4 regions of the Streptomyces sp. NPDC087428 genome follow, and region 1 is predicted to be linked to each of the others. Evidence: riboswitches for the same ligand, from Rfam matches in the RefSeq annotation. Region 1 holds a riboswitch; each other region holds the start of a gene.
The links. Region 1 has a riboswitch for cobalamin ahead of metE (5-methyltetrahydropteroyltriglutamate--homocysteine S-methyltransferase). Riboswitches for the same ligand answer to the same signal wherever they lie in the genome.

Region 1 (7,159 bases):
AAGGTCATGCGCAAACGGGTCGAGGAGACCCTCGACCTGCTGGGTCTCGCCGACCTCCGCCACCGCCCCCTGCACGAACTGTCCGGGGGACAGCAGCAGCGGGTGGCCATCGGGTCCGTTCTCACAGCGCACCCCCGCGTCCTCGTCCTCGACGAACCCACCTCGGCCCTCGACCCGACCGCCGCCGAGGAGGTGCTCGCTGCCGTCACCCGGCTCGTCCACGACCTCGGGGTCACCGTCCTCATGGCCGAGCACCGCCTCGAACGGGTCGTCCAGTACGCCGACCGCGTGGTTCACCTGCCGGGCGACGGGCGCGTCGTGCACGGTCCCCCGGCAGAGATACTCCTGTCGTCCTCCATCGCCCCGCCGATCGTGGAACTGGCTCGTGCCGCCCACTGGACCCCCCTGCCGCTGTCCGTCCGTGACGCCCGCCGCGCCGCCGCCCCGCTCCGGTCCGGGCTGGCAGGCGTCACGCCCGTTCCGGTGCGTCCCGCCCCGGCACCCGTACGGTCCGTGCTGCTGACCGCGCACGGCATCACCGTCAGCTACCACGGCGTTCCCGCCGTCCGCGCGGTCGACCTCGACCTCTGCGGCGGCGAGATCACGGCGCTGATGGGGCGCAACGGCTCGGGGAAGTCCTCCCTGCTGTGGGCGTTGCAGGGATCCGGCCCGCGCAGGGCCGGCCGTGTCCGCGTCACCGGAGACGGGGGACCGTGCGATCCGCACGCCCTGTCGGCGGCAGAAGCGCGCCACCTCGTGGGGCTCGTCCCGCAGACACCGGCCGACCTCCTCTACCTCGAAAGCGTCAAGCAGGAACTCGACCAGGCCGAAAGCGAGTCCGCCCACGGCAGCGAGACCTCCGGGGCACGGGGCATCCTCGACCGGCTGGCCCCGGGCATCGCCGGCGCCACCCATCCGCGGGACCTGTCCGAAGGGCAGAAGCTGGCCCTCGTCCTGGCGATCCAGCTGGCCGCCGCACCCCGGATCGTGCTGCTCGACGAGCCGACCCGTGGGCTCGACTACCGGGCCAAGGCCGAACTGACCCGCATCGTCACCGCACTCGCCGCCGAAGGCCGTTCCGTCGTCATCTCCACGCACGACGTCGAGTTCGTCGCACGGACGGCGGACCGGGTCGTCGTCATGGCCGAGGGCGACATCGTCGCGGACGGCTCCACATCCGAAGTCATCCTCGCCTCGCCGGTGTTCGCACCGCAGACCGCCAAGATCCTCGCACCGCTGCCGTTCCTCACCGTCGACCAGGTGACCTCGGCACTCGCAGCGGACGCCCGCACACCCCGTGACACGGAGGACCCGGCATGAGCGCGGGCACCGCGACAGCCATCCGGCTCAACACCCGCGTCTCACTGGTCATCACCCTGGCCGCCTTCCTCGGTGCGGTCGCCTTCTTCTGGCCCTTCGTCGTCGCGCCCGGCACATTCGGCTCGAACTACGCCCCGCCCCTCATCTTCGGTGTCCTCCTCGTCCTCGTCCTGTGCGTGGTGCTCTCCGAGATGGCCGAGGGCGGCATCAGCTCCAAGGCCCTGGCCATGCTCGGCGTCCTGTCCGCGGTCAACGCCGCCCTGCGCCCCCTGGGCGCCGGAACAGCCGGTATCGAGACGGTCTTCTTCGTCCTCGTCCTGGCCGGGCGGGTCTACGGACCGGGCTTCGGCTTCACCCTCGGCTGCACTTCACTCTTCACCTCCGCGCTGATAACGGGCGGCGTCGGGCCGTGGATGCCGTACCAGATGTTCGGCTGCGCGTTCGTGGGCATGCTCGCCGGCTTCCTGCCCCGCGCCACCGGCCGCCGCGAAGTCGTCATGCTCGCTGGCTACGGATCGCTCTCGGGCTATCTCTTCGGCTTCCTGCTGAACCTGTCCTTCTGGCCGTTCTCCCTCGACCCGAACAGCTCCATCGCCTACCTTCCCGGGCTGCCCTTCACCGAGCAGTGGCACCGCTACCTCGCCTTCGACCTCGCCACTTCCCTCGGCTGGGACACCGGGCGGGCCGTCACCAACTTCGTCTGCATCGTGCTGGCCGGGCCGGCCGTGCTCACCACGTTCCGCCGGGCCGCCCGACGCGCCCGCTTCCAGGCCCCGGTGCGCTTCACCCCCTCCGGACCGGCGGCCCCCGACGGGAAGTGAGGGCCGGACGGCCGGGGTACCCGCGCCACGCTCGCACGCGGACACCCCGGCCCTCCGGCCCTTCCCGGGTCAGGAGGCGGGCAGCTCGCCGCGGACGGTACGGGCCGCGGCGACCAGGTTCTCCAGGGCCGCCCTGGTCTCGGGCCAGCCGCGGGTCTTCAGACCGCAGTCGGGGTTGACCCAGAGCCGTTCGGCGGGGATGGCCTCCAGCCCCTTGCGCAGCAGGGCGGCGGCCTCTGCGGCGTCGGGTACCCGCGGGGAGTGGATGTCGTACACCCCGGGGCCGGCCTCGCGGGGGTAGCCGTGTGCGGCGAGTTCGCGGGCGACCTGCATGTGGGAGCGGGCGGCCTCCAGGCTGATGACGTCGGCGTCGAGGTCGTCGATGGCTTGGACGATGTCACCGAACTCGGCGTAACACATGTGGGTGTGGATCTGGGTGTCAGGGCGTACGCCACTGGTGGTGAGCCGGAAGGACTCGGTGGCCCATTCCAGATACGCGGCGTGGTCCGCCGCCCGCAGCGGCAGCGTCTCGCGCAGCGCGGGTTCGTCGACCTGGATGACCGAAGTGCCCGCGTTCTCAAGGTCGTTGACCTCGTCGCGCAGTGCGAGGGCGACCTGTCGTGCGGTGTCCCCGAGGGGCTGGTCGTCGCGGACGAAGGACCAGGCCAGCATGGTGACGGGCCCGGTCAGCATCCCCTTGACCGGACGGTCGGTCAGGGACTGGGCGTACGAGGTCCAGCGCACTGTCATCGGTTCGGGCCGGGAGATGTCGCCGGCCAGGACCGGCGGGCGGACGTAGCGGGTGCCGTAGGACTGGACCCAGCCGTGCTGGGTGGCGAGGTAACCGGTGAGCTGTTCGGCGAAGTACTGCACCATGTCGTTGCGTTCGGGTTCGCCGTGCACCAGGACGTCGAGGCCGGTCTTCTCCTGGAAGGAGATGACCTCACCGATCTCGGCCTTGATCCGTTCCTCGTATCCGGCCGTGTCGACGCGGCCCTTGCGCAGGTCGGCGCGGGCCGTGCGCAGTTCGTCGGTCTGCGGGAACGAGCCGATGGTGGTCGTCGGCAGCAACGGCAGCCCGAGGTGCGCCCGTTGGGCGGCGGCCCGCTCGGTGTAGGGCTGGGAGCGGCGGCCGTCGGCGTCGGTGACGGCGGCGGTCCTGGCCCGGACCGCGGGGTCGCGGGTGATCGGGGAGCCGGCGCGGGAGGCGAGGTCGGCGCGGTTGGCGGAGATCTCGGCGGCGACGGCGCCCGTGCCCCGGGTGAGTCCCTTGGCCAGGGTGACGACCTCGGCGGTCTTCTGCTCGGCGAAGGCGAGCCAGCGCAGGATCTGGGGGTCGATGTCCCGCTCGGGTGCCGTGTCGAGGGGGACGTGCAGGAGGGAGCAGGAGGCGGCCACGTCGACGCTGTCGGCGAGGCCCAGGAGGGTGGCGAGGGTGGCGAGGGACTTCTCGTGGTCGTTGATCCAGATGTTGCGGCCGTTGACGACACCGGCGACGAGCCGCTTGCCGGGCAGTCCGCCGACGGCGGCGAGGTCTTCGAGGTTGGCGGCGGCCGGGCCGGTGAAGTCCAGGGCGAGGCCCTCCACCGGGGCCTTCGCCAGGACGGGCAGGGCGTCGCCGAGCCGGTCGAAGTAGGAGGCGACGAGCAGCTTGGGGCGGTCGGTGAGGCCGCCGAGGTCACGGTAGGCGCGGGCCGCCGCGTTCAGCTCGGCCGGGGAGCGGTCCTGGACGAGCGCCGGTTCGTCGAGCTGCACCCACTCCGCGCCTGCGGCACGCAGGTCGGCGAGCACCTCGGCGTAGACCGGCAGCAGCCGGTCCAGCAGGGTGAGCGGTTCGAAGCCGGCTGCCGCTCCGGGGGCGGGCTTGGCGAGCAGGAGGTAGGTGAGGGGGCCGACGAGTACCGGCCGGGCGGTGTGCCCGAGCGCGAGGGCTTCCCCGAGCTCGGTGACCTGCTTGGTGGAGTCGGCGGTGAAGACGGTGTCCGGGCCGAGCTCGGGGACGAGGTAGTGGTAGTTGGTGTCGAACCACTTGGTCATCTCCAGCGGCGCCACGTCCTGGGTGCCGCGGGCCATCGCGAAGCAGCCGTCGAGCGCGTCGGCGTCGACGGCCGCACGGTGGCGCCGGGGGACCGCACCGACCATGACGCTGGTGTCGAGGACGTGGTCGTAGTACGAGAAGTCGCCGGTGGGCACTTCGTGGATGCCGGCGTCCGCCAGCCGCTTCCAGTTGGAGCGGCGCAGTCCTGCCGTCGTCTCCCGGAGGGCGTCGGCGGTGACGCGGCCCTTCCAGTACCCCTCGATGACCTTCTTCAGTTCCCGGTTCGGGCCCTGGCGGGGGTAGCCGTACACGGTTGCTCGTGCTGCCGCGGCTGCGGGCTTGGGTGTCACGGAAATCTCCTTCGCGAGATGACTCCTGAACATCCCGGGGACGGGACACGGACGCGAAGGGATGACGTACCGGACGGATCTCGCGCACGCCTTCGGCGCGGACTCCTGTCTGGTATGTACGCCGACCCGCCCACGAGGTCACCGGGATTTCCGCACACGAGGGGTCGCGTGCGGGCAACGGGCAGGTCTTCGGACTCGCGGGCACATCTGCCGGGGGCAGACTCCTACTGGCCGTCGCTTCCCAGATCCGACCGGATCCAGTGCGTATGACGGCGGTCGTTCCCACTCACCGCTGCGGGGCAGTCCCGGAATTCCACCGGGTTCCCTCTTACGACGCGCCTGCCTGGCGGACAGGGCGAACCAGCTGCACCGGTCAGCCTAGACGGTCGTCCACCGCCCAGGCGCCTCTGTTCACATTCCGGAACGTGAAACGGGACCCCGGCCCCACGTTCTCGGTGAGCGTGATCCGCGCTCCTGTGGGACGAATGTATTGCCCAACCTGGAGCGGGCCGTGCTCCGTCGGAGCCGGGCGGCGGCCGAGGACGGACCGGGACGGACCGGCCGAGGCAACCGGCCAGGAGCGCGCGACCGCTCACCGTGGTAACCATCCGTCACCGCGGTGGCCATGCATCAGCGCCGGTTGACCGGGTACCCGCACCGGGCACGACGCCTATGGGAGGAAGCGAGAACACCGTGAACGACCTTCACCCGAAAGACCCCGGAACGAGCGGGGACCCGATTCCGCGTGACCCGCCCGATCAGCAGGCCACGGCCGACGAGGACCCCTTGGACGTGGTCGGCGGCTCGATGCGGCCGACGGCCGACGAGCACCCGGACCTGGAGATTCCCGATACGGACGAGGCAGGCACCGGCCGGCGCGGCGCTCCGCCCGCGGCCCCTCGCCATCCCGACCACCCCGTGCCCGACGAACCGTCCGGCTGACCCGGTCCCCGAAGGCACGCGCCGGACGAAAGCGTCTTCACCCTTGTGCCGACGGCGGAGGCCGCGGGCGTGGATCATAGACGCATGACCCACGTGGGGAGCGCCCCGTCGCTGTCCTCCCCGGCCCCGCCGGGAAGTGGAAGCCGTCCGGAACCAGGCGCGCGTCCTCCGGCTCAGCCAGATCCGGTGGCAGACCCCCTCGTGGGACGCGGACGCGATCAGGTTCTACGACCGGCTGGGCGCCCGCGCCAAGGAGAAGCGGCGCTTCTTCCTGTCCGCGGACTGACCCCCCTTCTGCTGCCCGCCTGCCGCTGTTTCGGCATCGGTGACCCCGTCGGTGTCCCCTGCGCCGCTGCTCGTTCGTCGTGAGGGTGAGAGCCCGCTGATTCCGGAGGCCGTGATGCAGTACGCCCTGATGATCTACACCGAGCCCGGCCAGGAGGAGACGCTGTCGGAGGAGGAATGCGAGGCGGCGTACGCCGAGTACCTGGCGCTGGCCGACGATCCGCGGTGCGTCGGCGCCGGGCAGCTGCAGTCCGCCGAGACGGCGACGAGCGTGCGCGTGGTCGGCGGCCGGACACTGATGACCGACGGCCCGTTCGCGGACACCAAGGAAGTACTCGGGGGCTTCTGCCTGATCGAGGCGGCGGATCTGGACGAAGCGATCGAGCTGGCGTCGCGCGTCCCGGCCGCCCGGCTCGGCGGCGCCGTCGAGATCAGGCCGGTGGTGCGGCGCTGAACGTGCTGGAGGAGGTCTTCCGGGACGAGTGGGGCCGGGTGCTGGCGTCACTCGTCGGGTACCTCGGTGACTTCGACAGGGCGGAGGACGCCGCGCAGGAGGCGTTCGCCGTCGCGGCGCGGAGCTGGCCCGCCTCGGGCGTACCGGCCAACCCGGGCGCGTGGCTGGTGACGACGGCGCGCCACCGGGCGATCGACCGGATCCGCCGGGAGCACATCCTTGCCGAGAAGATCCACCTGCTGCCCGCACCCGAGGCCGTCATGGACGAGTTCGACGACACCGTGATCAAGGACGAACGCCTTGAGCTGATCTTCACCTGCTGCCACCCCGCCCTGCCGCTGGAGGGACAGGTGGCACTGACCCTGCGCGCCCTCGGCGGGCTGGAGACCGCTGAGATCGCGCGGGCCTTCCTCGTCTCCGAGGAGACCATGAAGCGGCGCCTGACACGCGCCAAGAACAAGATCAGGGCGACCGGGATCCCGTTCGCGGTTCCGGGCGCGCACCTGCTGCCGGAACGCATCGACGCGGTCCTCGCCGTCATCTACCTGATCTGCAACGAGGGCTACCGCGACCGGGTCGGCCTCGGTGCAGAGGCCATCCGCCTGGGACGGGTGCTCGTCGCGCTCATGCCGGACGAGCCGGAGGCGCACGGGCTGCTGGCACTGATGATGATCCACGACGCCCGGCGGCGGGCCAGGTTCTCCGGCGAGGACCTCGTGCTGCTCGGCGACCAGGACCGGTCGCTGTGGGACGCCCGCCGGATCGCGGAGGGACGGGTGGTGCTCGACCGGGCACTCGCGCTGGGCGGGCGCGGCGCCTACGTCGTCCAGGCGCTGATCGCGTCGATGCAGACGCGGGAGCGGATCGACTGGCCCCGGGTCGCCGCGTTGTACCGGCGGCTGGTCGAACTCACCGGGTCCCCGGTGGTCCGGCTCAACCACGCGGTGGC
Region 2 (7,159 bases), on a different contig from region 1:
TTGGTAGATCACACAGCCGAGGGAGTACATGTCGGACGCGGCGTCGGCCGTACGGCCCAGGGCCCGTTCCGGTGCGAGGTAGAGGCTGGTGCCGACGATATGGCCCGTGGTGGTGAGCGCGGCGGAGGGATCGTCGACGAACTGGGCGATACCGAAGTCGCCGATCTTGACGGCGCCCTCCGCGTCCAGCATCAGGTTTCCGGGCTTGATGTCCCGGTGGACTATCCCCTGGCGGTGGGCCGCGGCCAGTCCGGCGGCGGCCTGGCCCGCGATGCGGGCGACCTGTTCCGGGTCCAGCCGCTCCTGAGCCAGCAGCAGATCGGCGAGGCTCCTGCCCTCGACGAGCTCCATCACGAGGAAGAGCCGGTCCTCCCAGGACCCGAAGTCGAACACCGCCACCAGATGCGGGTGGCTCAGCCGGGCGGCGGTCTGGGCCTCCAGCCGGAAGCGCGCGGTGGCCGACTCGTCGGCGTGCTCCCCCAGCAGCAGCTTCACGGCGACGGACCTGCCGAGGACCTCGTCCGCGGCCCGCCAGACCTCACCCATCCCGCCACGACCGATGGCGGATATCAATCGGTACCGACCAGCAACCAGCACCTGCGCACACCTATCCAATGTCTCGGGCCGAGGACCGCTTCGACTGCCGCGGCTGCGACCTCATCGGGAACTGACGGGGTGGGGGACACGCAGCAAGATCAGGATATCCGGCGCGCGGCCTCCGGATGACCGTCGGGCGGCGTCGGTACGGATCGGGGGAACAGCCACGCGCAGGCGGCCTGCGCGCTGAACTCGCCCTGACCGCCGGGGAAGAGCAGGTCCGCCGCCGCGAACGCCGGATCGCCGGCGGTCGCCGGGACGTAGGGGACCGCGATGCAGCGCATGCCCGCCGCCCGAGCCGCGGCGGCGCCCGGCACGGCGTCCTCCACCACCACACAGCCGGCGGGCGCGACGCCGAGGCGCCGGGCGGCCTCCAGGAAGACATCCGGTGCCGGTTTCCCGTGCGCGACCTCCTCGGCGGACACGTACTCGGTGAGGTACGCGTCGAGGCCGGTGCTCTTCAGTACGGCCTCTATCGCGGCCGGTGACGAACCCGACGCCACCGCCATGGCGATGCCGCGCGCGTGCAGCGTCTCCACGAACTTCCGCATCTCGGGGAAGGCCTCGGTCGAGGTGCGCGCCAGTTCCAGATAGATGGCGTCCTGACCCGCCACCAGCTCGTCGGCGGAGGCCTCGATGCCGTACTCGGTGCGCAGTACGGCCAGCGCCTCGCGGTTGCTGATTCCGATGAACCGGGCGTTCTGCTCCCAGGTGAAGTCCGGTACTCCGTACCGCTCCAGCAGCAGCCGTGCCGACTCGTAGGCGTTCGGCTCGCTGTCCACGAGTGTGCCGTCCAGGTCGAAGACGACCGAAGGGGCCTGCGCACGTGATGAGTTCATGGCGGACATGCTCTCAGCCGCTGATCATCCCGGGCCACCCGCCGCCGCCCGTCCCACCGATTCCACCAGGGGCAGCAGCCGGTGCGGCACCCGCTCGCGCAGGGCCACCTCGGTCCGGGTCCTGACCACGCCCGGCAGCTGGATCAGGCGCTGGATCACATCCTCCAGATGCCCGTTGTCCCGGGCCACGACCCGGGTCAGCAGGTCGCCGCCGCCCGTGGTCGAGAAGGCCTCCACGATCTCCGGCACGGCGGCGAGCGCCTCGCCCACGTCGTCGAGATGCCCCTGAGTGACCTCCAGGTGCACAAAGGCCAGTACCGGGTGGCCGAGCGCGGCGGGGGAGAGGAAGGGGCCGCTGCCGGTGATCACTCCGTCCCGTTCCAGCCGGTCGATACGGGCCTGGAGGGTGCCCCGCGCGATCGAGAGGATCCGTGCGTACTCGCGCACGCTGGTGTGCGGCTGCTCGATGAGCAGCCGCAGGATGCGGGTGTCGAGCGCGTCCACCGCCATGGTCCGCCGGCCTCTTCCTGGTACGTCGGTCGGGGCAGCGACTGTACCAATGGCGCACCGGCGCGCCTCCGGAGCCGCCGCCCCGTACCGGCCCAGGGCGGGGCGGGTCGGTCAGGAGCGGCGGCAGGACGTCAGAACTGCACGTCGGAGCAGGCGTAGAAAGCGTTCCCGGTGTCAGAGATCGTCCAGACGCCGAGGATCAGTTGCTTGCCGGACTTCTGCGGCAGCACGCCCGAGTGGCTCACCGTCGAGCCGGGCAGCCGGCCCCCGAAGGGGACGGTGAGGAACGGCTGCGGTTCCAGGTCCGCCCGGGTGAGCGGCTGGGTGGGGTCGTAGCCGTCCTTGGTGATGTAGTACCGGAAGTCGGTCGTGGCGTGCCGGGCCTCGATCCGCCAGTTGAACGTGTAGTTCTGACCGGCGGTGACCTTGGTGGCGGGCCAGGCGCCGCCACGCGGGTCGTCGAGTTCGGAGAACCGGCCGATGCCGCCCGAGCAGATGTGGCCGTCGGCCGGTCCGCGGGTGGGGAAGCCCTTGGGGCCCTCGACGCTCGGGGGCTCCCACTGGATCTGCCCGCAGTGCTTGACGGTGCCGATCCCGCAGAGCTGCTGGCGGCTGATGGGTGAGTCGGTGTAGCCGTGGCTCTGGGCGCTGCCGGAGGTGGCGAACAGCGCCGCCCCGGCCAGGCCGAGCCCGGCCAGTAAGGAGGTGATCCTTCTGCGCATACGTAGCTCCTGGAGATGTGGGGTGATGTCCGGAGAGTTCTGCGGTCTAGACCAAGGGTGAGCGTAGTCATGTCAACCAGCCGTGTCCATACCGTCCGGAGCGGGCTGTTGCCGGGCTCCGCGGAGGGGATGGCCGCGCGGAGGACGGGCGCGTGGCCGGCGCGGCACCGGGGGTGGAACGGCAGCGGATGTGTCCGTCACCGCGGTCGCGGACGCCGGTCTCCGGCTCCGGCCGGCCCACCTCGTGACTGCCCCGGTTGGGGCGACCGCGCCCGGTGTGCCGGTGGGGTTCCTCCGTGGAGGGACGTCATCCCGTACCCGCTAAGCTGCACACGCCCCGCGGGGGAAGTCCGGTCGAATTCCGGCGCTGACCCGCAACGGTAGGCGGAGCCGTCCTGTGCTCCGCGAGCCCGATTACCCGCGGCGGTGATAGCTCCTGTCAATTCGCCGTGGACTGCGAGAGGCGCTGCGTTGGGCGCTTCGCGTCCGGGCTGCTCCTTCGGTTGCGTAGGTGCACGGCCTGAGGCGAAAGCGATCCGCCCGTGGTCACCTCCCTCGAACACATACCGGCCCCGCCCTCGCGCACGTCCCGGGCCGGCGGCGGGCCCGCCCCTCCCCGGCGGCTCTCCCTGCCCCTCCTGCTGACCACCCTGTCCGTCCTGCTGCCGCTCTCCGTCGTCTGCGGTGCGGGAATCGGGGCCTCGGGGATCTCCTGGGGAGAGGTACTGCGCGACCTGTGGGCCGGCCTGACCGGAGGGTCCATCGCTCCTGACCGAGTCCCCGGGTACACCATCGTCTGGGAGCTGCGCTTTCCGCGAGCCGTGCTGGCCGCGGTCGTCGGGGCCGGCCTCTCGGCCATCGGTGTCGCCGTGCAGGCCATGGTCCGCAACGCCCTGGCCGACCCGTTCGTCCTCGGCATCTCCTCCGGCGCGGCCGTCGGTGCCAACGCCGTACTCATCTTCGGAGTCTTCAGCGCGCTCGGCATCTGGGCCCTGTCCACGGCGGCCTTCCTGTCCGCACTCCTCGCGATGATCCTCGTGTACGCGACAGCCCGTACAGCACGCGGCCTGACCCCCCTCAGACTCGTCCTGACCGGCACGGCGATGTACTACGGCTTCTCGGCCGTCACCACCTTCATGGTGTTCGCCGCCGAGCGCGGCGAGGCCGCCCGCTCCGCCATGATGTGGATGCTCGGCAGCCTCGGGGGTGCCACCTGGTCCTCCGTCCCGATCGCCGCGGGCGCCACGATCGGCGGCCTCGCCCACCTCGCGTGGTCGGCGCGCCGCCTCAACGCCCTTGCCATGGGCGACGAGACCGCGGCCGCGCTGGGCGTGGACGCCGCAAGACTGCGCAAGGAACTGTTCCTGGTCTCCGCGGCGGTCACGGGGGCGCTGGTCGCGGTGAGCGGCGCGATCGGGTTCGTCGGCCTGATGGTCCCGCACGCCGCGAGGATGGTGGTCGGCGCGGATCACCGCCGGCTGCTGGCCGTCGCACCGCTCGCGGGAGCCGTCCTGCTGATCTGGGTGGACATCCTCTCGCGCGTGCTGCTCGCGCCGGCCGAACTGCCGGTCGGTGTGCTGACCGCGATGATCGGCGTGCCGTGCTTCGTCCTGCTGATGCGCCGCCGCTCCTACACCTTCGGTGGCGCGTGATGCGGATCGACATCGATCAGCTCACGGTCGAGATCGCCGGTGCGCGCCTGGTGGAGGAGATCACGCTACGAGCGGGCGACGCCCAGCTCGTCGGCCTGGTGGGGCCCAACGGCAGCGGGAAGTCGACCCTGTTGCGCTGCGTCTACCGGGCGCTGCGCCCCTCCGCCGGAACGGTCCGGATCGGCGGCGAGGACCTCTACGCCATGAGCCCGCGGGAAGGTGCCCGCAGGCTGGCCGCGCTTCCCCAGGAGGCGACGTACGAGTTCGACTTCACCGTCGCCGAGACCGTGGCGATGGGAAGGATGCCGCACCAGGGGCCGGCGGCACGGGTCTCTGAGGAGGACCGGCGGATCTGCGAGGCGGCGCTTGCGGAGGTCGGGGCCGGCCACCTGGCCGACCGCGGCTTCCTGACCCTGTCCGGCGGCGAGAAGCAACGGGTCCTGATCGCCCGCGCCATGGCCCAGCAGCCACGCGTGCTGGTGCTTGACGAGCCCACCAACCACCTGGACATCGCCCAGCAGTTGGAGGTGCTGGCCCTGGTTCGCGCCAGCGGACTGACCGTGCTCACCGCGTTGCACGACCTCAACCTCGCCGCACTCCACTGCGACCTCCTCCATGTCATCGACAGCGGCCGGATCGTCGCGTCAGGCGCCCCGCACGACGTACTGACCCCCGAGTTGCTGGCCGAGGTCTTCGGAGTACGGGCGCACCGGGTGCCCCACCCGGAGACCGGAGCGGTACAGCTGATCTTCGACCGTCTCCACCCCGACCGTTCCCCTTCCTAAGGAACCACTGCCACCATGTCCCACCTGATACGTCCCGCCGCACTCGGTCTCGTCCTCACAGCCGCCATGGCCCTCAGCGGCTGCGGCGCGGAGATCGCCCCGCAGGACGGACAAGACAGTGAGAGCGCACCCGCGGCCGGGGGCCACTACCCGGTGACCGTCGAGAACTGTGGTGAGAAGAAGACCTACGGCAAAGCACCGCAGCGCGTGGTGACCAACGACGTCGGCATCACCGAGATCATGTTCGCCCTCGGGCTGGAGGACCACATGGCGGGCTATGTGATGCCCGACGACAAGGGCGATCTGACGTCCGTCCCCTGGAAGGGCGGCTACAAGAAGACCACTTGGCTCTCCAAGGAGACGATCAACAAGGAACTCGTCCTCGACGCACGCGCCGATCTCGTCTTCGCGGGCTGGAACTACGGCTTCAACGAGGGAGACGGATTCACCCCGGCAGCCCTGGAGAAGGTGGGCATCGACTCGTACCTGTTGAGCGAGTCGTGCCGCAACGGGCAGGGGAAGGCACGCGGGGTGATGCCGCCGCTCGAAGCGCTCTACACCGATCTCCGGAACCTGGGGAAGGTGTTCGACGTCGAGAAGCGCGCCGACACCCTCATCACCCGGTTCGAGAAGCAAGTGGCCCAAGCGCAGGCGACTGCCCTGAAGGGCACCGACCGGCCGAGGGTGTTCCTCTACGACGACGGCCGTGACAAGCCCCTGACCTCGGGTGCCTACGCCGGACCGCACGACATCATCACCAGGGCCGGCGGCGACCACGTCATGAAGGACCTCAAGGACACCTGGACGACGGTGGGCTGGGAAACGGTCGTCCAGCGGGACCCCGAGGTGATCGTCATCAACAACTACGGGGACACCAGCGCGGCCCAGAAGCGGAAGTTCCTGAAGTCCTATCCGCCGCTGGCCAACGTCTCCGCCATCAAGAACGACCGAATCGTCGTTCTCGACTACGTGGACCTGGTCGAGAGCCCGCGCAATCCCGCGGCCATCGCCTCACTCGCGGCAGCCCTGAGGAAGGCCGAACGCTGACGCTCGTTCGCGGGTCCGTGGCCGGACCGACTGGGGGCGGGGCGCGCGGCACGCGCGTCGGTGATCTGTCCCCAGCGACCGGCACCGGCCCTTGACGGGCCGCCGGAGTCCCGCGTACCGGATCCGACCGCACCCGACGCGACGAGCCGGCGGCAGCCCTCGACACCTGGCTGCCGACCGGGTGACCCGCGCCGGTGTCAGGGCAGGTTGGTCCGTTGGCTCGGCCGTGGCCGGGCAAGGTGCGATGATCCTGTGCCATTGGTCCAGAGGATTGGGTCTGATTTGAACCATTAGCCCTCCAGGTGCTGAGATGTGTCCATCAATGGCGCTGCGGGTCCTCCGGGGATCTCTGCGGCGCCTTTCTCATGTCTGCGCTGGTTCCATGCGCGAAAGGGGCGGGGCGACTTGCTGAAGAGGGCGTTCGTCGCACGCGATCCGGGACGGATCCGGCTGCGGTTCGCGTCCCGGGCCGTGCTCGGCATCGGGCTCGCCGTCGTGCTGTGCGGAGCGGCCGGGCACTCGCTGGCGGCGTCCATCACCGGTGGCCTGGCCGCGCTGCTCGCGCTGTTCACGGTGACCGACCCGACGGTGCGTGGGCAGGCGGTCACGACCGCCCTTCTCCCCGCAGTCGGTCTCCCGGTGCTCACGCTCGCCGCCGTGCTGCACGATGTGCCCGTCGCGCGGGACCTGGCGTTCCTCGCCGTTGTGGGGGTGGGGGTGTACGCGCGGCGGTGGGGGCCGCGCGGGCACTCGCTGGGTGTGTTCGGCTTCATGGCCTACTTCTCGGCCCAGTTCCTGCACACCGTGCCCGGCCAACTGCCCGAGCTGTACGCGGCCGTGCTGCTGTCGCTCGTCGCGTCCTCGGCGGTGCGGTTCGGGGCGTGGTGCTACGAGCGGCGGCTTGCGGTACCCGCGACAGTCGCCCTCCCGGCCAGTGCGGCGGGGCTCGGGCGGATCACGACGCGGCAGGCGGTGCAGGCGACGTTCGGGGCGGGATTCGCGCTCGC
Region 3 (7,159 bases), on a different contig from region 1:
CCCTTGAGCGCCTCCCGGACGTCACTCAGCTGGTCCGGGGTGAGCAGGGCCGGGGAACGGCCGGGGACGGCGCTCGCGGCGAGCCAGAGGCGGCAGAGCCATTCGAGCTGGGCGGTGCGGTCGTACGCCTCGTCGAGGGTGGCCCCGTAGGTGACGGTTCCGTGGTTGCCGAGCAGACAGCCGGTGCGGTCCCGCAGGGCCGTCAGCATGTTCGCGGCCAGCTCGTCGGTCCCGTACCGGGCGTAGGCGGCGACCCGGACGGGGCCGCCCAGCAGCGCGGCCGCGTAATGGATCGGCGGGACCTCCGCGACCAGCGTGGAGACGGCCGTGGCGTGCACCGCGTGGGTGTGCACGACGGCGGCGGCGGCCGTGTTCCGGTAGACCGCGAGATGGAGTGGGAGTTCGCTGGTCGGGGCCAGCTCGCCGAGGACCTGGTTGCCCTCCAGATCGACGCCGACCGCGTCCTGGGGGCGGAGCCGGTCGTAGGGCACGCCGCTCGGGGTGACCAGGACGGTGCCGCCGACCCGGGCCGACACATTGCCCGAGGTCCCGACGACCAGGCCGTCGGCCGCCGTCCTGCGGGCGGTGGCGACGACCGCGTGCCAGGTCTGTTCGATGTCCTCGGCCTGTTCGACCGGGCCTCGCCGCTGATCGCTCATACGAAGATCCTTTCCACTGATGAGCGGTCCATGTTTCCGCCCGCTCCGGAAGATCGTCCGGAGCCGGATTCGGGGCCCACACCGCCCCGCGACCGTTCAGCTCTGTCGGAGCACGGCCAAGTGGAGCGGCGGGCCTCCGATTGGAGTCACCACAACGCCCTGTTCAGTTCATCTTCCGTTCACCCAGGTTGCCTACGGTCCACGTGCCACTGACGTCGAACGATTGCCTGGGTAAATGGAACACATCACGCTGCTGCTCGCGATTGTGATCGTGACAGCTCTAGTGTTCGATTTCACGAACGGTTTCCACGACACCGCCAACGCGATGGCCACGACCATCTCGACCGGCGCACTCAAACCCAAGACAGCGGTGGCGATGTCCGCCGTTCTCAACCTCGTCGGCGCGTTCCTGTCGGTGGAGGTCGCCAAGACGATCTCCGGCGGGATCATCAATGAGAACGGCCTCAGAACCGAGGTCATCTTCGCGGCGCTCGTCGGCGCCATCCTGTGGAATCTGCTGACCTGGCTGGTCGGACTCCCGTCCAGCTCCTCCCACGCCCTCTTCGGCGGTCTGATCGGCGCCGCGGTGATGTCCGCGGGCTGGTCGTCGGTCGACGGCGGCACGGTCGTCACCAAGGTGCTGCTCCCCGCGGTCGCCGCCCCGGTCGTCGCCGGTCTGGCCGCGCTGCTGGCCACCAAGCTGACGTACCGGATCGGCGGGAAGATCCGTGACGGCGCCCAGGAGAAGGCGACCGCCAAGGGCTACCGCGCCGGGCAGATCGCCTCCGCCGGGCTGGTCTCCCTCGCCCACGGCACCAACGACGCGCAGAAGACCATGGGCATCATCACGCTCGCCCTGGTCACCGGCGGGGTGCTCTCCCCCGGTTCCAACCCGCCGGTCTGGGTGATCGTCAGCGCCGGCCTGGCCATCGCGCTCGGCACCTACCTGGGCGGCTGGCGCATCATCCGCACCATGGGCAGCGGCCTCACCGAGCTCAGGCCGCCGCAGGGCTTCGCCGCCCAGACCAGCGCGGCGACGGTCATCCTGGCCTCCTCGCACCTCGGCTTCTCCCTCTCCACCACCCAGTCCTGCTCCGGCGCCGTGATGGGCGCGGGCCTCGGCCGCCGGGGCGGTGTGGTCCGCTGGTCCACCGCCACCCGGATGTTCGTCGCCTGGGGCCTGACCCTGCCGGCCGCCGGTCTGGTCGGCGCGGGGGCGGAGTTCCTCACCAAGCAGGGCACCTGGGGCGTCGTGCTCGTCGCCGTGCTGCTGGTCGCGGGCTCCGGAGCGATCTGGGTCCTGTCGCGCCGCAAGCCGGTCGGCCAGGACGACGTCGCACCCGGCGGCCAGGACGGCACTCCCGGGGACGCCGAACCCGCGGGCGTCGTCACCACCGCCATCGCGGCCGTCAGCCCGCCGCCCACCGCGGCCCAGGCGCAGCAGGACCTCAAGACCACCATCCCGGCCCCGGCCGGACCCGTAGCCGACCCGGCGCGACCCGCCACGGTGTAAGGACACATCCCCATGAACATCGACTGGGCAGCCCTCGGCACCGTCTTCGGTGTCTCTCTCGTCGCCACCGTCGCCCTGGTGGGCCTCTTCACCCTGGGCATCGTCGGCCTCTCCAAGCAGCCGGAACCGGCCGCGCGGGGCGGGCAGGCCGGCGGGTCGCTGATGCTGGCCCGCGCGGGCGCGTACGTCTGCTTCGGGCTGTGCGCGGCGGCCGTGGCCTACGGGATCTACATGATCGTCGCCTGACGGCCCAAGGACCCCCCGGGGCCCTTCCCGCTCCCGCTCATCGGGCCGGACGCACCTCGTGCGCGTCCGGCCCGATGTGGGTCTCAGCACACTGCACCGTCGCAGGTCAACGGCAGGTTGACTGACGTTCGCGGAGCGTGGTGGACTGCCGGAGCCATTACGGCGACAGCAGAGGAAGCCGGTGCGAATCCGGCGCGGTCCCGCCACTGTCACCGGGGAGCAGTCCCCCACCACCGGAAGTCACGGTCCACGCCACGTGGACCGGAAGACCGGGGGAACTGCGGATCCGGGAGCCAGGAGACTCTCGTCGCCGTCACGTCGAACCAGGGCGCGGACCCTGAGTGAGGACATATCGCCATGCCCGGCCGCCGTGCGTCCGTATCTGCGCCGCCCCTTCCACCCATTGCCCGCACGAAGGTCCTTCGAGGCGTGACGGCCGGCTGAACCGTGCGTGCCGATCGCATCTTCGCGTACGGCGCCACGGCCGGTCTGATCGGCGATCTGCTGCTCGGTGATCCCCGCCGGGGACACCCGGTCGCCGCCTTCGGGCGGGCCGCGGCAGGCGTCGAACGCCGTCTGTGGCGCGACCACCGCGGGTGGGGCGCACTGCACACCCTGGTCTGCGCCGGAGGCGCCGCGGGGGGTGCCGCGTTGGCCGCCCGCGCGCTGCGCCGCAGTCCCGCCGCGTCCGTGGCCCTGACCGCCGCCACCACCTGGTCCGTCGTCGGCGGTACGTCGCTGGGGCGCGAGGCCCGGTCCATCGGCGGCGCCCTGGCCGCCGGGGACCTCGGCCTGGCCCGTGAGCGGCTGCCCCACCTGTGCGGCCGCGACCCGCAGTCCCTGGACGGACCGCAGATCGCCCGCGCCGTGGTGGAGTCCGTCGCCGAGAACACCTCGGACGCCGTGGTCGGCGCCCTGGTCTGGGGCGCGCTGGGCGGGGTCCCCGGACTCGTCGGCTTCCGGGCCGCCAACACCCTCGACGCCATGGTCGGCCACAAGTCGCCCCGCCATCTGCGCTACGGCTGGGCCTCGGCCCGCCTCGACGACCTCGCGGGCTGGCCGGGCGCCCGGCTGACGGCGCTGCTCGCCGTGGCCGCCGGCGGACGGCCCCGGGGGGCGCTGCGGGCCTGGCGGGCGGATGCGGCCAAGCACCCGAGCCCCAACGCGGGCCCCGTGGAGGCCTCCTTCGCGGGCGCCCTCGGCGTCCGCCTGGGCGGCACCCTCGCCTACGGCGGCCGGGTCGAGCACCGCCCCGTACTCAACGGGGAGACGGGCCGGGCCGTGGAGACCGAGGACATCGAACGCGCCGTACGGCTGTCGCGCCGGATCGGTGCGCTGGCCCTCGGCATGAGCGTGGCGGCCCGCCTGGGCGTCGGCGCGGCCGCACGCCGGATCACCTCGCCGCACGGCCCGGGGCCGCACGCCCCGGGTACGCGCGCCTCAGGACGGAGACCGACATGAGCGGCGGGCTGCTGGTCGCCGGGACCACCTCGGACGCGGGCAAGAGCGTCGTCACGGCGGGCATCTGCCGCTGGCTGGTGCGCCGGGGCGTGAAGGTCGCGCCGTTCAAGGCGCAGAACATGTCCCTGAACTCCTTCGTCACCCGCGAGGGCGCCGAGATCGGCCGCGCCCAGGCCATGCAGGCCCAGGCGGCCCGGGTGGAGCCGACCGCGCTGATGAACCCGGTGCTGCTCAAACCCGGCAGCGACCGCTCCAGCCAGGTCGTCCTGATGGGGCGCGCAGTCGGCGAGATGAGCGCCCGCGGCTACCACGGCGGCAGGCAGGAAGCGCTGCTGTCCACCGTCGTGGACTGCCTGGAGCAGCTTCGGGGCACGTATGACGCGGTGATCTGCGAGGGGGCGGGCAGTCCGGCCGAGATCAATCTGCGGCGCACGGACATCGTGAACATGGGCATCGCACGGGCGGCCCGCTTCCCGGTGGTGGTCGTCGGGGACATCGACCGCGGCGGGGTCTTCGCGTCGTTCTTCGGTACGACGGCGCTGCTCGCCGCCGAGGACCAGGCGCTGATCGCCGGCTATCTGGTCAACAAGTTCCGCGGTGACGTGTCGCTGCTCGAACCCGGTCTGGACATGCTGCGCGGTCTGACCGGACGGCCGACGTACGGGGTGCTGCCGTTCGCCCACGGCCTCGGCATCGACGAGGAGGACGGGCTGCGGGTCTCGCTGCGCGGCACCGTGCGGGAGTCGGCCGTCGCCCCGCCGCACGGCGAGGACGTCCTGCGCGTCGCGGTGTGCGCGGTGCCCCTGATGTCGAACTTCACCGATGTCGACGCGCTGGCCGCCGAACCGGGTGTCGTCGTGCGGTTCGTGGACCGCGCGGAGGAACTGTCCGACGCCGACCTCGTCATCGTGCCCGGCACCCGCGGCACCGTGAAGGCGCTGGCCTGGCTGCGCGAGCGCGGGCTCGCAGACGCGCTGCTGCGGCGCGCCGCGGAGGGCCGCCCGGTCCTCGGCATCTGCGGTGGCTACCAGATCCTCGGCGAGCACATCGAGGACGAGGTGGAGTCGCGCGCCGGGCGGGTCGACGCGCTCGGGCTGCTGCCCGTACGCGTCCGGTTCGCCCGCGAGAAGACCCTCGCCCGGCCGGCCGGCGAGGCGCTCGGCGCCCCCGTCGAGGGGTACGAGATCCACCACGGCGTCGCGGACGTGCGGGGCGGCGAGCCCTTCCTCACCGACGGACAGGGGCAGCGCCTCGACGGCTGCCGGTCCGGCGCCGTGTGGGGCACCCACTGGCACGGCTCCCTGGAGAGCGACGCGTTCCGCCGCCGCTTCCTGACCGAGATCGCGCGGGCCGCCGGCCGCCGCTTCGTGCCCGCCCCCGGCACCTGTTTCGCCGAGCTGCGCGAGGAGCAGCTCGACCGCCTCGGTGACCTCATCGAGGAGCACGCGGACACCGACGCGCTGTGGCGGCTCATCGAGTCGGGCGCACCGGCGGGACTCCCCTTCATCGCCCCCGGAGCACCCGCGGTCCCCGCAGCGCGCACAGTCCCCGGAGCGCCCGAACCGCTGGAAACCGCCGCCACCAAGGAGGCCTTGTGAGTACGCCGTACCCCTTCACCGCCATCGTCGGACAGGACGATCTCCGCCTCGGCCTGCTGCTCAACGCCGTCTCACCGGCCGTCGGCGGGGTGCTGGTGCGTGGCGAGAAGGGCACCGCCAAGTCCACCGCGGTGCGCGCGCTGGCCGCGCTCATGCCGGAGGTGTCCGTCGTCCCCGGGTGCCGGTTCTCCTGCGACCCCGTGGCGCCCGATCCGGCGTGTCCCGACGGCCCCCACGCGTCCGCGTCCGGCGTGTCGCGGGCGGCGCGGACGGTCGAGCTGCCCGTCGGCGCCTCGGAGGACCGGCTCGTCGGGGCGCTCGACATCGAACGGGCGCTCGCCGAGGGCGTGAAGGCCTTCGAGCCGGGGCTCCTCGCCGATGCCCACCGCGGAATCCTGTACGTGGACGAGGTCAACCTCCTCCACGACCATCTGGTGGACCTGCTGCTGGACGCGGCCGCCATGGGTGCCTCGTACGTGGAGCGCGAGGGCGTCTCCGTACGCCATGCCGCGCGCTTCCTGCTCGTCGGGACGATGAACCCCGAAGAGGGCGAGCTGCGGCCGCAGTTGCTCGACCGGTTCGGGCTGACCGTCGAGGTCGCCGCGTCCCGTGAGACCGATCTGCGGGTCGAGGTGGTGCGCCGGCGCCTCGCGTACGACGACGATCCGGCGGCCTTCGCCGCCCGGTGGGCGGACGAGGAGGGCGCGTTGCGGGCCCGGATCGCCGACGCGCGGGCGCTGCTGCCCGAAGTACGCCTCGGTGACGGGGCGTTGCGGCAGATCGCGGCCACCTGTGCGGCCTTCGAGGTGGACGGGATGCGGGCCGACATCGTGATGGCCAGGACCGCCACGGCGCTGGCCGCGTGGGCGGGGCGTACCGATGTGCTGGCCGAGGACGTCCGGCAGGCCGCCCTGCTCGCGCTCCCCCACAGGCGCCGGCGCAATCCGTTCGACGCGCCGGGGCTCGACGAGGACAAGCTGGACGACACGCTGGAGCAGAACAGCGGCGAGGACGACGATCCGGACCCGGACGGCCCCGGTGGCGGCGGCCCGCCGCCGCAGGGCGACGGCCCCGACACGCCGCCGCGGCCCGAGGGCGGCGCCGACGACACGCCCACGCCGTCCGTGCCCGAGCAGGGCGGGGAGCAAGGCGGGGAGCGGGAACCGGGGCAGCCCCGGCCGGGCGGGGGCGGCGAGCAGCAGCCCGTGCGGGCCGGTGAGCCGTTCCGGACGAGGATGCTGAGCGTGCCGGGCCTGGGCGAAGGCGCGGCGGGGCGGCGCTCCCGGGCGCGTACCGAGCACGGGCGTACCACCGGTGCGCGGCGTCCGAAGGGCGCGCTCACCAAGCTGCACCTGGCCGCCACCGTGCAGGCCGCCGCCCCGCACCAGCGGGCGCGGGGCCGGTCCGGACCCGGTCTGGTGGTGCGGCGGGACGATCTGCGGCAGGCGACGCGGGAGGGGCGCGAGGGGAACCTCGTGCTGTTCGTCGTGGACGCGTCGGGGTCGATGGCGGCCCGGCAGCGGATGGCCGCCGTGAAGGGTGCGGTCCTCTCCCTGCTGATGGATGCCTATCAGCGGCGGGACAAGGTCGGCCTGGTCACCTTCCGGGGCAAGGAGGCGGCCGTGGTGCTGCCGCCCACCTCGTCGGTGGACGCGGCGGCCGCGCGGCTGGAGACGCTGCCG
Region 4 (7,159 bases), on a different contig from region 1:
CAGGGTGATGGTGACCGGGTCGGGGAAGTCCCCGGTCAGCAGGGCGGTGTACGCGGCCGTGGCCGCCGCCGTCGCACAGGCACCGGTCGTCCAGCCGGGCCGCAGACCGGTGTGTTTGAGTTGGGCGCTGCGCCCGCCCTTCGCCTCACTCACGGATGGACCCCATGCACGTACTCGTACTCGGCGGGACCACGGAGGCCCGCCGCCTCGCCGAGCTCCTGACGGCGGCCCTGCCGGAGGGCGCCCGGGTGACCAGCTCGCTCGCAGGGCGGGTGGCCAGTCCGAGGCTCCCGCCGGGCGAGGTGCGCGTCGGCGGATTCGGCGGAGCCGACGGCCTTGCCGCGTGGCTCCGCACGCACCAGGTGGACGCGCTCATCGATGCCACCCATCCTTTCGCCGGGACGATCAGTTTCAACGCGGCGGCAGCCGCCGCGACTGCCCATGTTCCCCTGCTGGCCCTGCGCCGGCCCGGCTGGATGCCCGGCACCGGCGACGACTGGCACCCGGTCGGCTCCCTGGCCGAGGCGGCGCGGGCGCTGCCCGCGCTGGGGCGGCGCGTGTTCCTCACCACGGGGCGCATGGGACTGGCCGCCTTCGCGGAGCTGGACGGGCTGTGGTTCCTGATGCGGTCGGTGGACGCCCCCGAACCCCCGCACCCCGCCCGGATGGAGGTGCTCCTCGAACGGGGCCCGTTCAGCCTCGACGGGGAGCGCGACCTGATCCGCCGGCACCGTATCGACGTCCTCGTCACGAAGGACAGCGGCGGCGCCGCCACCGCCCCCAAGCTCGCCGCCGCCCGCGAGGCGGGGATTCCGGTGATCGTGGTGCGCCGCCCACCGGTTCCCGAGGGCGTCGCGGTGGCCGCCACCCCCGACCTGGCCCTCGCCTGGCTGCGCGGGGGCCCCGGGGCTCAGGCCTCCGGGTAGCGGCGCGGCGTCCAGACGATCTGCCGCCCGTCACCACGCCGCACCCAGCGCGTCTGCGAGGACCCGACGATCAGGATCGTGCGCATGTCGACCTCGGCCGGGTCGAGATCTGCCAGCCGTACCGTGCGTACGCTCTCGGCCGGTCCGCCGACGTCCCGGCCGAGGACCACGGGCGTGTCCGGCGACCGGTGCTCCAGGAGCAGGTCGCGGGCCTTGCCGACCTGCCAGGTCCGGCTGCGGGAGCCGGGGTTGTACAGCGCGAGCACCAGGTCCGCGGAGGCCGCCGCGCGCAGCCGTTCCGCGATGACCTCCCACGGCTTGAGCCGGTCCGAGAGCGAGAGCGTGGCGTAGTCGTGGCCCAGCGGCGCGCCGGCGCGGGCGGCGGCCGCGTTGGCCGCCGTCACACCCGGCAGCACCCGCACCGGCACGTCCGCGTACTGCTCCTGGGAGGCCGCCTCCAGGACGGCCGTCGCCATGGCGAAGACCCCTGGGTCGCCGCCGGACACCACGGCCACGCGCCGGCCGCGACGCGCCAGGTCCAGGGCGAACTCGGCGCGTTCTGACTCGACCTTGTTGTCCGAGCCGTGCCGCAGCTGCCCGGGGCGGACCGGCACCCGCTCCAGATAGGTGGTGTAGCCGACCACGTCGTCGGCGGCGGCCAGCACCCCGCGGGTCTCGGGCGTGAGCCACAGCGGTCCGGCGGGGCCGGTGCCGACCACCGCGACCTCACCGCCGCCCGGGGCGCGTTCCGGACGGGGGGCGTCGATCCTGCTGGGCAGGACCGCGACCGCGAAGTACGGCACGGACCCGGCGTCGATCCCGGCCAGCTCGCCCGTGCGCTCCCCGGCCATCGTGGCGCGTTCGACGTAGTGGGCCTCCGGCAGCCGCCCCGACGCCTCGAAGGCGCGGCGCACGGCCGGGAAGGTGCGGCCCAGCTTCATCACCACCGCGGCGTCGGTGGCGGCGAGCCGGGCGGTGAGCTCCTCCTCCGGCAGGGTGCCGGGCAGGATGGTCAGCACCTCCTCGCCCTCGGCGAGCGGGGTACCGAGCCGGGCGGCCGCGGCGCTGACCGAGGTGACGCCGGGGATCACCTCGGTGGGGTAGCGGTCGGCGAGGCGCTTGTGCATGTGCATGTACGAGCCGTAGAAGAGCGGGTCGCCCTCGGCGAGCACCGCGACCGTGCGCCCCGCGTCCAGGTGCACCGCCAGGCGGGCCGCCGCCTCGGTGTAGAAGTCCTCCATCGCACCCCGGTAGCCGCCCGGGTGGTCCGTGGTCTCCGTCGTGACGGGGTAGACCAGGGCCTCCTCGATGTGGTCGGCGCGGATGTGGGCGGCCGCGATCGACCGGGCGATGGACCGTCCGTGCCGGGCGCTGTGATAGGCCACGACATCCGCTTCGGCGATGACGGCCACGGCTCGTACGGTCATCAGGGCCGGATCGCCGGGGCCGAGCCCGACCCCGTACAGCCGGCCGTTCCTCTGCTGCTCGCTCACGCTTACTCCTCCTCGCTGGCGATGGCGTTGAGGGCGGCGGCCGCCATGGCGCTGCCGCCGCGCCGGCCGCGCACGATCAGGTGGTCGAGGCCGGACGGGTGCGCGGCCAGGGCGTCCTTGGACTCGGCGGCGCCGATGAAGCCGACCGGGACCCCGATGACGGCGGCGGGGCGCGGCGCGCCCTCCTCGATGAGTTCGAGCAGCCGGAACAGGGCGGTGGGCGCGTTGCCGACGGCGACGACCGCACCGTCCAGCCGGTCGCGCCACAGCTCCAGGGCGGCCGCGCTGCGGGTGGTGCCGAGTTCCGCCGCGAGCGCGGGCACCGACGGGTCGGACAGGGTGCACACCACCTCGTTGTCCGCGGGCAGCCGCTTACGGGTGACACCGCTGGCGACCATGGCCACGTCGCACAGGATGGGGGCGCCCGCCCGCAGCGCCGCGCGGGCACGGGCCACCACGTCCGGGCTGAAGGCGAGGTCGCGTACGAGGTCGACCATCCCGCAGGCGTGGATCATCCGGACCGCGACCTGGCTCACATCGGCGGGCAGGCCGGACAGGTCCGCCTCCGCGCGGATCGTGGCGAAGGACTGGCGATAGATGGCCGGTCCGTCCTTCTCGTACTGGTGCACAGTGCTGTCGCTCTCTTCATCGGGCGGGGAAGGGGCCATGGGGCATGGGGCGGAAGGGCCCCGGGCGTGGAACGTACAGGTGCCGCGGTGTCGCGGTGCGGGGAGGGGCGGTGTCAGCCGACGGTGCCCCGGGCCGCCGTCACGGCGGCCGCGAGTGCCGGGGGACCGGCGGGGACGGTCAGCGGGGAGCCCCGCTCCTCGCCGCGCACCGTGCGCACCCGGTAGCCGTCCGGGGTGGCGACGACGTCGACCCACTCGCCGTGGGGATGGCCGCAGCGGCGTTCGCACCCCGACCAGTACACCGGCAGTGCGCCGGGAGGCCCCACGGTCGCAGCGGCCTCCGCCCGCACATCGGCCAGGGACCTGGCGCAGCCGGGACGCCCGATGCAGGCCCCCACCCCGGTCCAGGGGGAGTGGGGCCCGATGACCAGTCCGGCGGCCCCCAGCCGGTCCAGCGCCTCCGCGGCCCGCCCCCGCTCCAGCCCGGGTACGACGACGCCGCGCCACGGGGTCAGCCGCAGTTCGCCGTTCCCGCGGTGCCTGGCGGTGCCGGTCAGCGCCTGCCACTGGTGGGCGCCGATCCGCCCCAGGGGCACGCCGGCGGACAGGGCGACGGTGCCGTGCGGGCCGGTCACGACGCCGGGATCAGGGGGCGCGGATTTCTCCGGGCGGGCGGGGACTGCGGTGCGCTCGGAGCTGATTCCGGCCTGCCGCAGCCGCCGTACGACCTCGTCGAGGAGCGGCTCGCCGTCCCCGGGCAGATCCGTCACCCGCCAGGCACCGGAGGCGGCCGCGGCGTCGAGGAAGACCTCCGCGGCGATCAGGGCGGCCCGCGGCGCCCCTGCGCCGGGTATCCGTACCGCGCTCTGCGCGGAGCCGACCCGCAGCGTCGCCCCGCCGTCGCTCCGCGCCAGCAGGGTCACGTCGGCGCCCAGCGCGTCCACGTCGCCGCGTCCGTCGTCGAGCGCGAACAGGAACCGCCCCGACAGGCCGGCCGCCGTGTCACTCGCGCACAGCAGCTCGTCCACCGCGGACAGCCACGGCCGGATGTCGCGCTCACCCCGGCCGTCGAGACCGGAGAGCGGGGACGCCACGACGTTGCGGACGCGCTCGTGGCGCTCGGAGGGCAGCAGCCCCGACTCGGCCATCCCGGAGGCCAGTTCGCCACCGCAGTCCGGGCCAAGGCCGCGCAGCTGCACATTGCCGCGCGAAGTGAGATGCAACTCACCGTCGCCCAGCCGCTCCGCCAACTCCCCCAGCACGTCGGCCTGCGCCGCGCTCAGCACGCCGCCGGGGATCCGGATACGGGCCAGCGCACCGTCGTCCGCCCGGTGCAGCCGCAGCGTCCCGGGGCAGGCGTCGCCACGGGCACGGGGAGAAGCGTCTCCTGTGCGCGCGGGAAAGATGGCAGGTGGGGGCATGGCGGCGAGCATACCGACCATCTCATCAGATCCGTATGAGCCCCAGTTGATAGGTGCCCCTTACTATGCCTAGCGACGGGCTGTCCGGCCCGTCGTCGCCACAGACGGCGACAGGGGAGGAAGCCCGGTGCGATTCCGGCGCGGTCCCGCCACTGTGAATCCGGTCGCACCGACCGGGTGAGTCAGGAACTCCCTTCCCCGTCCACCCGGCTCCGGCCGGGCAGGGGAGTCCCATTCCGACACCGCCCGGGGCGTGGATACCCCGAGGAAGGCCAGACGCCGCATGATCCTGCTCCTGTCGACGTCCGACACCGACCTGCTCAGCGCCAGGGCAGCCAACGGCCCGGTCACCTACCGCTACGCGAACCCCTCCCGGCTCCCGCTCCAGGACCTCCCGCAGCTCCTGGACGGCACAGACCTGGTCGTCGTACGCCTCCTCGGCGGCGTCCGTGCCTGGCAGGACGGCCTCGACCACGTCCTCGCCACCGGACGCCCGGTCGTCGTCCTCACCGGGGAACAGGCCCCCGACGCCCAGCTGATGGCCGCCTCCACCGTCCCCATCGGCATCGCCGCCGAGGCCCACGCCTACCTGGCGCACGGTGGCCCCGCCAACCTGGAGCAGCTCGCCCGCTTCCTGTCGGACACCGTGCTGCTCACCGGCCACGGCTTCGAACCGCCCGCCCCCGCGCCCTCCTGGGGCCCGCTGGAGCGCACCCCCCGTGCGACGGACGGCCCCACCATCGCGGTGCTCTACTACCGCGCCCACCACATGAGCGGCAACACCGCGTTCATCGAGACCCTGTGCCGTGCCGTCGAGGACACGGGCGCCCGCGCCCTGCCGCTGTTCGTCGCCTCACTGCGCACGCCCGAGACCGAGCTCATCGACGCGCTGCGGGACGCCGACGCGATCGTGACCACCGTGCTCGCTGCGGGCGGCACCCGGCCCGCGGAGGCGTCGGCCGGCGGTGACGACGAGTCCTGGGACGCCGGGGCCCTCACCGGCCTCGACGTACCCATCCTCCAGGCGCTCTGCCTCACCAGTTCGCGGACCGACTGGGAGGACAACGACGAGGGCGTCTCGCCGCTGGACGCCGCGAGCCAGATCGCGGTCCCCGAGTTCGACGGCCGCCTGATCACCGTCCCGTTCTCGTTCAAGGAGATCGACGAGGACGGCCTCCCGGCGTACGTCGCCGACCCCGAGCGCGCCGCCCGGGTCGCCGGGACCGCCGTACGCCATGCCCGGCTCCGCCACATCCCGAACGCCGAGAAGCGCCTCGCGCTCGTCCTGTCCGCGTACCCGACCAAGCACTCCCGGATCGGCAACGCGGTCGGGCTCGACACCCCCGCGAGCGCCGTCGCCCTGCTGCGCCGCCTGCGCACCGAGGGATACGACTTCGGTGACGAGGAGGTGCCGGGCCTCGCCTCCGGCGACGGCGACGAGCTGATCTACGCGCTGATCGAGGCGGGCGGCCACGACCAGGAGTGGCTCACGGAGGAGCAGCTGGCCCGCAACCCGGTCCGTATCCCGGCGGCCGACTACCGCCGCTGGTACGCGACGCTGCCGGCCGAACTCCGCGAGGCCGTCGAGCAGCACTGGGGCCCGGCTCCGGGCGAGATGTTCCTGGACCGCTCGCGCAACCCCGAGGGCGACATCGTGCTGGCCGCCCTGCGCCGGGGCAATCTGCTCATCCTCATCCAGCCGCCGCGCGGCTTCGGTGAGAACCCGATCGCCATCTACCACGACCCCGACCTGCCGCCCTCGCACCACTACCTGGCGGCCTACCGCTGGATCGCCGCCTCCGCCGACGACAACGGCTTCGGCGCCGACGCGATGGTCCACCTCGGCAAGCACGGCAACCTGGAATGGCTGCCGGGGAAGAACGCCGGCCTGTCCGCCGCGTGCGGCCCCGACGCGGCTCTCGGTGACCTCCCCCTCGTCTACCCGTTCCTGGTCAACGACCCGGGCGAGGGAACCCAGGCCAAACGCCGCGTCCACGCCACCCTGGTCGACCACCTCGTACCGCCGATGGCCCGCGCCGAGAGCTACGGCGACATCGCCCGGCTGGAGCAACTCCTCGACGAGCACGCCCAGATCGCGGCGATGGACCCGGCGAAGCTCCCGGCGATCAGGGCCCAGATCTGGACCCTGATCCAGGCCGCGAAGCTCGACCACGACCTGGGGCTCGAAGACCGCCCGCAGGACGAGGGCTTCGACGAGTTCATCATGCATCTCGACGGCTGGCTCTGTGAGATCAAGGACGCGCAGATCCGCGACGGCCTGCACGTCCTGGGCGGCGCGCCCGGCGGCGCCGCCCGCGTCAACCTCGTCCTGGCGATCCTGCGCGCCCGCCAGATCTGGGGTGGCACCACGTCCCTGCCCGGCCTGCGCGAGGCACTCGGCCTCGACGAGTCGGCGGCCACCCGCACCACCGCCGACGAGGTCGAGGAGCAGGCACGGGCCCTGGTCCAGGCGATGGAGGACGCGCACTGGGCGCCGGCCGCCGTGGCCGGGGTCGCCGCCGGGCATCCGCGGTCCGTCGCGGACATCCTCGAATTCGCCGCCGACGAGGTCGTGCCGCGGCTGGCGGCCACCACCGACGAACTCGACCACACCGTGCACGCGTTGAACGGCGGGTTCGTCCCCGCCGGCCCCTCGGGATCCCCGCTCCGGGGCCTGGTCAACGTCCTGC

Region 2: another riboswitch for cobalamin. It lies ahead of ACIO3R_RS38115 (FecCD family ABC transporter permease); the one in region 1 lies ahead of metE (5-methyltetrahydropteroyltriglutamate--homocysteine S-methyltransferase).
Region 3: another riboswitch for cobalamin. It lies ahead of ACIO3R_RS03835 (cobalamin biosynthesis protein); the one in region 1 lies ahead of metE (5-methyltetrahydropteroyltriglutamate--homocysteine S-methyltransferase).
Region 4: another riboswitch for cobalamin. It lies ahead of cobN (cobaltochelatase subunit CobN); the one in region 1 lies ahead of metE (5-methyltetrahydropteroyltriglutamate--homocysteine S-methyltransferase).

The regions. Positions count from the first base shown of each region.
Region 1 is NZ_JBIUXR010000004.1:463,886-471,044, reverse strand. It holds gene ACIO3R_RS11540 (ABC transporter ATP-binding protein) at 1-1,320, shown strand, start outside; gene ACIO3R_RS11535 (ECF transporter S component) at 1,317-2,141, shown strand; gene metE (5-methyltetrahydropteroyltriglutamate--homocysteine S-methyltransferase) at 2,211-4,529, opposite strand; cobalamin riboswitch at 4,692-4,909, opposite strand; gene ACIO3R_RS11525 (hypothetical protein) at 5,223-5,471, shown strand; gene ACIO3R_RS11520 (hypothetical protein) at 5,608-5,757, shown strand; gene ACIO3R_RS11515 (YciI family protein) at 5,872-6,210, shown strand; gene ACIO3R_RS11510 (RNA polymerase sigma factor) at 6,213-7,159, shown strand, end outside.
Region 2 is NZ_JBIUXR010000028.1:25,268-32,426, forward strand. It holds gene ACIO3R_RS38095 (serine/threonine-protein kinase) at 1-597, opposite strand, end outside; gene ACIO3R_RS38100 (HAD family hydrolase) at 696-1,436, opposite strand; gene ACIO3R_RS38105 (Lrp/AsnC family transcriptional regulator) at 1,461-1,946, opposite strand; gene ACIO3R_RS38110 (lytic polysaccharide monooxygenase) at 2,078-2,668, opposite strand; cobalamin riboswitch at 2,978-3,109, shown strand; gene ACIO3R_RS38115 (FecCD family ABC transporter permease) at 3,211-4,320, shown strand; gene ACIO3R_RS38120 (ABC transporter ATP-binding protein) at 4,320-5,105, shown strand; gene ACIO3R_RS38125 (ABC transporter substrate-binding protein) at 5,121-6,152, shown strand; gene ACIO3R_RS38130 (FUSC family protein) at 6,558-7,159, shown strand, end outside.
Region 3 is NZ_JBIUXR010000002.1:26,756-33,914, forward strand. It holds gene ACIO3R_RS03820 (class II aldolase/adducin family protein) at 1-659, opposite strand, end outside; gene ACIO3R_RS03825 (anion permease) at 895-2,172, shown strand; gene ACIO3R_RS03830 (hypothetical protein) at 2,185-2,418, shown strand; cobalamin riboswitch at 2,589-2,722, shown strand; gene ACIO3R_RS03835 (cobalamin biosynthesis protein) at 2,866-3,879, shown strand; gene ACIO3R_RS03840 (cobyric acid synthase) at 3,876-5,477, shown strand; gene ACIO3R_RS03845 (putative cobaltochelatase) at 5,474-7,159, shown strand, end outside.
Region 4 is NZ_JBIUXR010000014.1:32,059-39,217, reverse strand. It holds gene ACIO3R_RS28155 (cobalt-precorrin-5B (C(1))-methyltransferase) at 1-153, opposite strand, end outside; gene ACIO3R_RS28150 (cobalt-precorrin-6A reductase) at 165-926, shown strand; gene ACIO3R_RS28145 (precorrin-2 C(20)-methyltransferase) at 911-2,419, opposite strand; gene ACIO3R_RS28140 (precorrin-8X methylmutase) at 2,422-3,048, opposite strand; gene cobG (precorrin-3B synthase) at 3,162-4,481, opposite strand; cobalamin riboswitch at 4,529-4,681, shown strand; gene cobN (cobaltochelatase subunit CobN) at 4,753-7,159, shown strand, end outside.